Regions from separate parts of the Arthrobacter sp. 9MFCol3.1 genome, predicted to be linked through region 2. Evidence: riboswitches for the same ligand, from Rfam matches in the RefSeq annotation. Region 2 holds a riboswitch; the other holds the start of a gene.
The links. A riboswitch is a leader RNA that binds a small molecule or an ion and turns the genes downstream of it on or off. The one in region 2 is predicted to bind cyclic di-AMP.
Positions count from the first base shown of each region.

Region 1 (4,709 bases), on a different contig from region 2:
ACTGCCGCTGGCAGAAAAGCAAAACACCCTGACCTCCCTGGTCTGGACCATGGTGGTGGTGTCCGCAGGCGGGCTCGTGCTGATCGGGCTCGCCGGCACGGCCCTGATCCGGCGGACCATGAAGCCGCTGGAACAGCTCTCCGAGGTGGCCACCAAGGTCTCCCGCCTCCCGCTGGACGCCGGCGAGGTGGCGCTCGGGGTGCGCGTCCCGACGTCGGCAGCCCATCCCGGAACGGAAGTGGGCAGCGTGGGCTACGCGCTGAACAAGATGCTGGACAACGTCTCCAACGCCCTCGAAGCGCGGCAGGAGAGCGAGATGAAGGTCCGGCAGTTCGTCGCCGACGCCTCGCACGAACTCCGCACCCCGCTCACGGCCATCCGCGGCTACACGGAGCTGATGCGGATGACCGAGCATTTCACCCCCGACGGCGAGAGGTCCCTCGCCCGTGTGCAAAGCCAGTCCGAGCGGATGACCACGCTCGTGGAGGACCTGCTGCTGCTGGCGCGCCTGGACGAGGGCCAGCCGCTCAAGATCTCCGACGTCGACCTCACCCAACTGGCCGTCGAGACGGTCAGCGATGAGAAAGTCATGGCCCCGGACCGCATCTGGCAGCTCGAACTTCCGGACGAGCCCGTGGTGGTGCGCGGTGATGCGACCCAGCTTCACCAGGTCCTCGCCAACCTCCTGTCCAATGCGCGCAAGCACACCGAACCCGGGACCAAGGTGGTCACGGGCGTCATGCGTTCGGCTGACGGCAGTGCCGTGGTCACCGTGACAGACAATGGCAGCGGCATCGCCCCGGAATTTATCGGCCGGGTCTTCGCCCGCTTCGCCCGGGCCGACGCCTCACGCACCAATCCGGCGTCGAGTCCCGCAGCCCTCCCCGCCAATTCGGCGGTCGCGACGGCGGGGGTCGGGTCCGGGGCCGCCGCCCGCCCGTCCTCCGGCGCCGTTTCCGGCAGCCGCGGAGGCCAGGGCACGGCGACCGCCGCGCCGACTTCCGAGGGCACCAGCGGGTTGGGCCTGTCCATTGTCCAGTCGATCGTGGAGGCCCACGGAGGAACCGTCGAGGTTACGTCCCGGCCGGGCCGCACGGAGTTCGCCGTGCGCCTGCCCGCCGCGCCGCCGTCGGCATAGACGGCGCGGCCGGCGCCACCGGGACTCTTGGGTGGTCGATCGGCGAACCCGGCGCAACGCGACACCCCGGCACTGTGACTCCTGTTACCAAAATGTGACTTAAGCGGCTGGGTCCTGTAGCGTCTTAAGAGTGCGCCGCCATCGGTGCCGCATATCCGGACGGACGCCAAACTCTGCCGCTTCCCGGATTCCGCTGGACCAGGCAGAGGCGGGGGACCCAGAGTTCCCGGGCATTCTGCATTCATGCGCCCTCGGGGTGAAGCCGACACGTGATATTCCGTGCGGCCGGATGACCTCATCCGAACCCGACAGCTAACTCCGCCGGCGTTGAGAGGCCACCATGACTGAATTCCAGGTACAAACGCGCCCTGACGGCGGTTCGCATTCCCGCTCAGTTGGCGCAGCTAAGTCGCGCCACCGCGCCGAACCGGCCAAACGGGCATCCGCCCTGTCGCGGTTCGCCGCCGGACTCGGTACAACCGGCCGCCGTGCCGGCGTCGTCACCGCCGCGTGCGCGCTGCTGCTGGGTGGCGGCGCCGCCAGCCAGGCGGCAGAGCCGGGCGCCCACACGGCGAACGTTGCGAGCCAGACGGCCACGATCGCGGACCCGCTGGCCAAGCTCAACTTCGAGCGGGTCCAGGTGGCTGGGCCGACCGCTCCGGCGGAAAAGAACGTGGCTCCCGAGATCTCGGAGGTCAAGGCAGCCGAAGCGCTGATCCCCGCCCCCGCTGCTCCCGCCCCCGCTCCGGCAGCCGCCCCCGCACCTGCTCCTGCGCCGGCGGCAGCCCCGGCTCCCGCGGCAGCCCCCGCTCCCGCACCGGCACCCGCACCGGTACCGGCAGCCGCTCCTGCCCCCGCACCGGCGCCGGTCGCAATCGACGATCCTGCCGGGGCGCAGGCCTACGCCGCGTCCCAGCTGGGCCGCTATGGCTGGGCACCTGGCCAGATGCAGTGCCTGCACAAGCTGTGGACCAAGGAATCTGACTGGAAGACCACCGCGACGAACGCCAGCAGCGGCGCCTACGGCGTGGTCCAGTCCCTGCCCGCCACGAAGATGGCGAGCGCCGGCGCCGACTACATGACCAACTACCGGACCCAGATCAACTGGGGCCTGAACTACGTCAAGTCGCGCTACGGCTCCCCCTGCGGCGCCCTGAACTTCCACTACGCACACAACTGGTACTAAACCGGCCCCGCCAAGGAGGCCCCTGATCCACACGGATCCGGGGCCTCCTTGCGTCTCCACGGCCGGAGCAGCCCGACAACCCAGACTTCCACAGCCCCAGCACAGCTTGACCCTAAAGCCCTCATAAGGGCCGCCGGGAAAGTTGAGCCATGACATTCACAGACCAGGCCACAGGAACCCTGCCCCGCACCGCGGCGACGCCGGCCGGCCCGGCGGCACCCAAGACACCCCCGGGGCTTGCGCTGGCCGACGCGCCCGCTCCGGGCCCGTTCGCCGGGGCGCTTACCGGCCCCGGCGCCCGGCGCACAGCCATCGATACGCGCGCAAGCACGCCCCTGCTGGACGTCACCATCCCGGTCTTCAACGAGGAACGGGACCTCGAAGCCTGCCTGCGCCGGCTCCACGCCTACCTGCTCGCCGCCTTCCCGCACTCCTTCCGGATCACCGTGGCGGACAACGCCAGCACCGACGGAACGCTCAAGGCCGCGGAACGCGTAGCCCGCGAGCTACGCGAAGTGAAGGTGGTCCATATGGCCGAAAAGGGCCGTGGAAACGCACTTCGCAAGGTGTGGCTGGCCTCGCCGTCGCCGGTCCTGGCGTACATGGATGTGGATCTTTCCACTGATCTGGCGGCCCTCGGCCCGCTCCTTGCCCCGCTCATTTCGGGGCACTCCGACCTGGCGATCGGGACGCGGCTGACCCGCAACTCCCGCGTGGTCCGCGGTCCCAAGCGGGAATTCATCTCGCGCAGCTACAACTTCCTGCTCCAGGCCCTCATGGGCGCCCACTTCAGCGATGCACAGTGCGGCTTCAAGGCAATCCGGGCAGACGTGGCCCGGCAACTGCTCCCCCACACGCTGGACAACGCCTGGTTCTTCGACACCGAGCTGCTGGTCCTGGCAGAAAAGTGCGGCCTGCGCGTCCACGAAGTCCCGGTGGACTGGACCGACGACCCGGATTCCAGCGTGGACATCGTCCAGACGGCCCTCGCGGACTTGCGCGGCATGGCACGGTTGAGCCGGGACCTGGTCTCGGGCCGGATCCCGGTTCCCGACCTGCGCGCCGCCCTGGCCCGCGGACCGCTGCCGGCCGCCGCCCGGGCCCAGGAACAAAGCCCCGGCGGAAGCCTCTTCGGACAACTCGTCCGCTTCGGCAGCATCGGGGTGGCCTCCACCCTGGCCTACCTGGCGATTTTCCTGCTCTGCCGCGGGTTCATGGACCCGCAGCTGGCAAATTTCCTGGCGTTGCTCACCACCGCCGTGGCCAACACCGCGGCCAACCGGCGCTTCACGTTCGGCATCCAGGGCAGCAGCCAGGCCGCACGCCACCACTTCGAGGGACTGCTGGTCTTCGGCATCGGGCTGGCCCTGACCTCGGGCGCACTCGCCCTCGTTCACGCCGCGTCGGGAGCAGCACCGGACCGCTGGCTGGAACTGCTCACGGTCACCGCCGCCAACCTGGCCGCCACAGCCGTGAAGTTCCTGCTGTTCCGGCTGGTGGTTTTCCGCCACCGGCCCACCGACGCCGTTCCTGCGCCCGGCGCCCCCGATCCTTCCCTCCCCCGCACAGAAAAGGCCAAGTAAATGACGGCAACCATCAGCCCCACCGCCGGAGCCGAGAGCGGTTCCCCGGCCGGCAGCACCCCAGCCGCCCAGGAAAGGCTCCGCCCGGTTCCCGGAGACGGCGAACCGGCGCCCCAGCTGCCCGCATCCCAGGCCCCGGCAGCGCAGGGCCGCCGGGACCGGCTGCTGTTCGGACGGCAGCCCCGCTGGGTGCGGCCCTCGGCAGCGCTGCTCCTGGTGGTCACGGCGGCGTTGTACCTGTGGAATCTGGAGGCCAGCGGCTACGCCAACTCCTTCTATGCCGCGGCGATCCAGGCCGGGACCAAGGACTGGACCGCGCTGCTCTTCGGCTCCCTCGACGCCGGCAACGCCATCACGGTGGACAAACCGCCGGCCGCCCTCTGGATCCCCGCCCTCGCGGGACGGATCTTTGGTTTCTCGGCCCTGAGCATGCTCATTCCCCAGGCGCTCATGGGAGTCGCCGCCGTCGGGCTTCTCTACCTGACCGTCAAGCGGGTGTCCGGGCCGGCCGCTGGCCTGCTCGCCGGCGGCGCCCTGGCGCTGACCCCGGTGGCCGCCCTCATGTTCCGGTTCAACAACCCGGACGCGATGCTCACCCTGTGCCTGGTGCTGGCGGCTTACCTCACCACGCGCGCCATCGAGAAGGCCGGCTGGAAGTGGCTCGCCGCGGCCGGCGCGGTGATCGGCCTGGCGTTCCTGAGCAAGATGCTGCAGGGCTTCCTGATTGTTCCCGGGCTGGCCCTGGCCTACCTGTGGGCGGCGCCCACCACCCTTGGCCGCCGGCTCGTGCACCTGCTGGCCG
Region 1 is NZ_KK211131.1:91,946-96,654, forward strand. Features, by position in the region: gene C560_RS0117835 (sensor histidine kinase) at 1-1,138, shown strand, start outside; cyclic di-AMP (ydaO/yuaA leader) riboswitch at 1,320-1,479, shown strand; gene C560_RS0117840 (hypothetical protein) at 1,479-2,324, shown strand; gene C560_RS0117845 (bifunctional glycosyltransferase family 2/GtrA family protein) at 2,474-3,907, shown strand; gene C560_RS0117850 (glycosyltransferase family 39 protein) at 3,908-4,709, shown strand, end outside.
Region 1: linked by a shared signal. The riboswitch ahead of C560_RS0117840 (hypothetical protein) and the one ahead of C560_RS0103805 (hypothetical protein) in region 2 are both predicted to bind cyclic di-AMP.

Region 2 (4,709 bases):
GGTGCTCGTCTCCGTCGTGCCGGGGGTGGTGCAGCTCCTCAAACGCCGCCGCAACTCCCGCGGCGCATCCGCATCCGCAGCCAACGCCGCCGGCGACACGGCGGAGGAACCCGGGGGCGGACGGCGGACTGAGGAAATGGCCGCGGAAGAATAGCTGACATGACTTCCGCTGAGCTTCCCTCCCTGCTGCTCGTCGAGGACGACGCCGTCCTGGGACCGCTCATCGCCGAGCTCCTGGACCCCGACTACCGGGTCCAGTTGGTCACCAACGGCCGCGATGGCCTCCACCAGGGGCTGACCGGGAGCTGGGACGTCATGGTCGTCGACCGCGGGTTGCCCGCCATGGACGGCATCGCCCTCATCACGGCTTTGCGGTCGAAAGGCATTGCCACGCCCATCCTGATCCTGACCGCACTGGGCGATCCCGACGAAAAGGTCAGGGGACTGGACGCCGGCGCCAACGATTACGTGACCAAGCCGTTCGACGCCGGCGAGCTGGCAGCACGCCTGCGCGCACTGACGCGCTCCTTCCCTCCCCCGGCCCCGGCACCGGTGGCGATCGGGGACTGGGAACTGGACCCGACGCAGCGCTCCGTCCGTTCCATCTACGGGCAAACGGTGCCGCTGACCGCGAAGGAAGGCCAACTGCTGGCAGCCCTTGCCGCGGAACCGGACCGCGTCTTCACCCGGGACGAGCTCCTCGCGGCGTGCTTCCACGCCTCGGAGCAGCCCGGCGTGATCGATACCTATGTCCATCACCTGCGCCGGAAGATCTCCAAAGCCGTGGTCCGCACGGTGCACGGCCTCGGATACCAGATCGGCGATGCTCATGAGTGACGGCCGGCCGGCCGGCGGAAATCCGGACCACTCCGTCCTGCGCAAGGCCTCCCTCAAGGTCGCGCTGCGGATCAGCGCCGCGTGCGCGGTCATGGTTCTCGGGCTGCTCGCCGCCACTGCGCTGTACCTCACGAACCAACTGGCCCATCCTGAAGTGCCGCGTTCGGCGGCGGCCGGGGCGGCCTACACATACCTGGATTCCAAGGATGTCCTCGAAGCCATGATCATCGCCGGAGTGGCGGGAATCCTGCTGGCCGGCATCGTCGGGTGGCTCAGCGCGCGCAGCGCCATCCGACCCCTTAGTGAGGCCCTGGCCAGGGAGCGGCGTTTCGTCCAGGACGCGAGCCACGAATTGCGCACCCCGTTGACCATCTTGGACACCAGGATCCAGCTGGCCCAGCGCAACACTGTGCCCGGCTCCAAGCAAAGCCAGGACCTGGCCCGGATCCGGGAGGACGCCGCGACGCTGACCGGGATTGTCAACGAACTGCTCCTCGCGGCTACCGCGGAGGCCCCGGCCCACTCCGCACCCCCTGCCGACCTGGCCGATGCTGCCGCCGGCGTCGCCGTCAGTCTCCAGCCGGTGGCAGAGCAGCGGAAGGTGCGCCTGGAATTCTCTGCCGATGCCCGGCCGCTGGCCCGGATCGAGAAGAACGCGCTGCGCCGTGCCGTGCTGGCCCTGGCGGACAACGCCCTGGCCCACACGCCTCCGGGCGGCCGCGTGTCCATCATGACCTCAATCGAGCAGAAGCGCGCCGTGATCACCGTGGCGGACTCGGGGACCGGAATTACCGGCGTCGATCAGGCCCGGATCTTTGACCGGTTCGTGCGGACGGCCGGCACCGGCACCTCACAGGGACAGCGGAGCTTTGGCATCGGGCTGGCCTTGGTCCGGGAGATTGCCGTCGCTGCCGGGGGCACTGTCGAGGTGGCCGCGACCGGGGACGAGGGAACGGTCATGAAGTTGACGCTTCCGCTCAGTGCGAGCGGGAATCCCTGAGGATCCTGTGCCGGAGAAAGGCGGTGCCGCCGGGAGCCCGGACCCCCAACATGCAGAGACAGGAAAGACCGGCGATCGATTTGCCCCCAAGGGAAATCGACCGCCGGTCTTTCCGGACTGTCTGGCCCCGGTCGGGGCCATACGGCTTAGGCGCGGACGAAGGTCACGCCGCCGGTCGCGGTGAGCCACGACAGCGGGTGCACCATGGTCTGGTTCTTGCCGTTCATGCCGCCGCTGACCACCTGGCCGTTGCCGGCGTAGATGCCGACGTGGCCGGACTGGACCACCATGTCACCGGGCTGAGGCGTGGCCACTACGGCTCCAAGGCCAAGGAACGCGCGGGGGCCGATGTCGCCAACGGGCTTGCCCGCGGCGCCAAGGGCCTTCTCCACCATGGCGGTGCAGTCCTGGGTGATGCCCACCTGGCTGTAGGCGGCCGAGAGCATGATGGCGTTGCGTCCGCCGGCAGCGGGCGCCGCGGCCGGCGCTGCTGCCGGAGCGGCCTGCACCTGGACGGTCGCCTTGGGCGCTGCCACCGGGGCTGCAGCGGGCGCTGCCGCCGGGGCTGCAGCGGGAGCCGGAGCCGGAGCAACGGGCTTCTCGATGACCGGCGCGGCAACAGAATCCACTGCGGGGCGCTCGAAGCTGATCTTGACGCTTGAATCGGCGCTGACGGGGGCGCTGACCTGTCCGGTGACGTCGATGTTCGACGCCGGAGCGGAGTCACGCTGCACGGGGGCGGTGGCGGCGTTGGCGGCCATTCCGCTGGTCAGGACCAGGCCGGATGCGGCGGCGAGGACGGCGGCATGGCGCGCAAAAGTATTGACTGAAGTCATGATTGTAGCCTCTCCCAATGCCTGCGAGGTGAGCTGTCGGATTCGGATGGGAGGCACCCGGCCGCACTCCCGGGCCCGTCGTGGCGGGCACTGTGCGGCTTCACCCCAAGACCTGCATATCAGCAGGTCAAAAGTGGTTTCCCCGTCTCTGCCGGACGTTGATGCGAGTTACCCCCGGGCCGCGGCAGAGTTAGGCAATCGGCTGGGGAGCGCCCGTATCGGAGACAACAGGCACTCATCAACCGTAGCGCGAACCGCACCCGAAAGTCACATTCAGGTAACGGAGGCGGTGATGCCGAGCCGCAATTTGCCCATAGGGCGGCGCCGTTTCCGAACATAGGATGATGCCATCAGCACCACCGGAAGCGGAGGCCCGAAATGAACAGCCATTGTGTCGCCATCTGCCAGTTGAGCACTCAGCCCCAAGAGGATTTCGACGTCAACACCGAGCTGCTGATCCTGGACGGCGGGGACGTCCATGTGAGCACATGGGACGCGGAACCGCGCGACGGGGGCTTCGACGAGCACGTCCTGAATGACCGGGTGGACGCGCTCGGGTACATGGTTGTCAACGACTGGGCCTTCCTGGACGGGAAGGCCTACGCAGTAGTGGAACGGCGGTCGGGAACGGTGCCGGCGGGCCGCGGCGAACCGTGACCTTCCTGTCCCTGGCGCTGATCGCCGTCATCGCCCTGGCTGGCCCCCTGCTGGCCCTGCCCGTGCGCTGGCACTTGCCTGTCATGCTGGGTGAGCTGCTGGCCGGCATCGCGATCGGGCGCTCAGGCCTGGCCCTTGTGGACCCCGCGGATCCGACATTCACCCTGCTGGCCAATATCGGCTTTGCGCTGATGATGTTCGTGGCAGGCACGCACGTTCCCGTGCGGGATCCGCACATCCGTGGCGCCCTCGGGAAGGGCTCGCGCCGGGCGATTGTGGCCGCAGCGGCAGCGGTGGTGGTCGGAACCGGCATCGGGCTGCTGTTCGGGACTGGACATGCTCCCCTCTATGTCGTGCTGCTGGCGTCTTCGTCGGCCGCCCTGGTGCTTCCAATCGTCGATTCCCTGCGCCTCGGCGGGCCAGATGTCGTGGACATGACAGCGCAGGTGGCAATAGCCGACACAGCCTGCATTGTGGCGTTGCCGCTCCTGGTGGATCCGCCCCACGCAGTCCAGGCGGCGCTGGGCGTCCTCGTAGTGACCGGGTGCGCGGTGGGGCTCTTTGTCGGCCTGAGCTGGCTGGAGCGCCGGGGAATCCGCCGGCGCGTGCACCGGCTCTCGGAAAGCCGCAAGTTTGCCCTGGAGCTGCGGATCCAGCTGGCCGTACTGTTCACCCTGGCCGGTGTCGCAACGTGGAGCAATGTTTCTGTGATGATGGCAGGCTTTTCCTTCGGCCTGGTGATGGCTGCCGTCGGCGAACCGCGGCGGCTGGCCCGGCAACTGTTCGCGCTCAGCGACGGCTTCCTGGGTCCGCTCTTCTTCGTCTGGCTGGGTGCCTCGCTGACGCTCAGGGACCTGGCCGGCCACCCTGACATGATTGCCCTCGGCCTGGCACTGGGGGGCGGGGCCGTGCTGGCGCACGCCGGCCTGGCTTTCCTGGGACTCCCGCTGCCTCTCGGGGTGTTGTCGGCGGCCCAGCTTGGCGTACCGGTGGCCGCGGCGAGCATCGGCACGCAGCTTCAGGTCCTGCTCCCGGGCGAGGCCGCGGCCCTGCTGGTGGGAGCGCTGGTCACCATAGCCGCGGGCGCCGTCGCCGGGTCACGGGCGGCGAGGACGTTCGCGCTGCCGGCAGGTGCCGGCGGCAAGTCCGGGGATCCCGGCAGCACCGTCGGGCAGGGCGATCCTGGAGATCCGAAGGCCTGACAGTCCGGATGTCTGCATGTCCGACGTGCCTGAGTGCCTAAGTGCCTGAGTGCCTGAGTGCCTGAACCAGCCGATCCGGCGGCGAAGGTCCGGTTCGTCATGCCCCGACGGACGTGAATTGCAGTTCCGGCCTCCGCTTTGCCATCTCCGCCAGGACCCGGGAGACCGCGTCCCGGA
Region 2 is NZ_JIBJ01000004.1:216,208-220,916, reverse strand. Features, by position in the region: gene C560_RS0103820 (DedA family protein) at 1-154, shown strand, start outside; gene C560_RS0103815 (response regulator transcription factor) at 160-837, shown strand; gene C560_RS0103810 (sensor histidine kinase) at 830-1,837, shown strand; gene C560_RS0103805 (hypothetical protein) at 1,984-2,673, opposite strand; cyclic di-AMP (ydaO/yuaA leader) riboswitch at 2,678-2,880, opposite strand; gene C560_RS0103800 (hypothetical protein) at 3,082-3,330, shown strand; gene C560_RS0103795 (cation:proton antiporter) at 3,327-4,532, shown strand; gene C560_RS0103790 (DNA alkylation repair protein) at 4,630-4,709, opposite strand, start outside.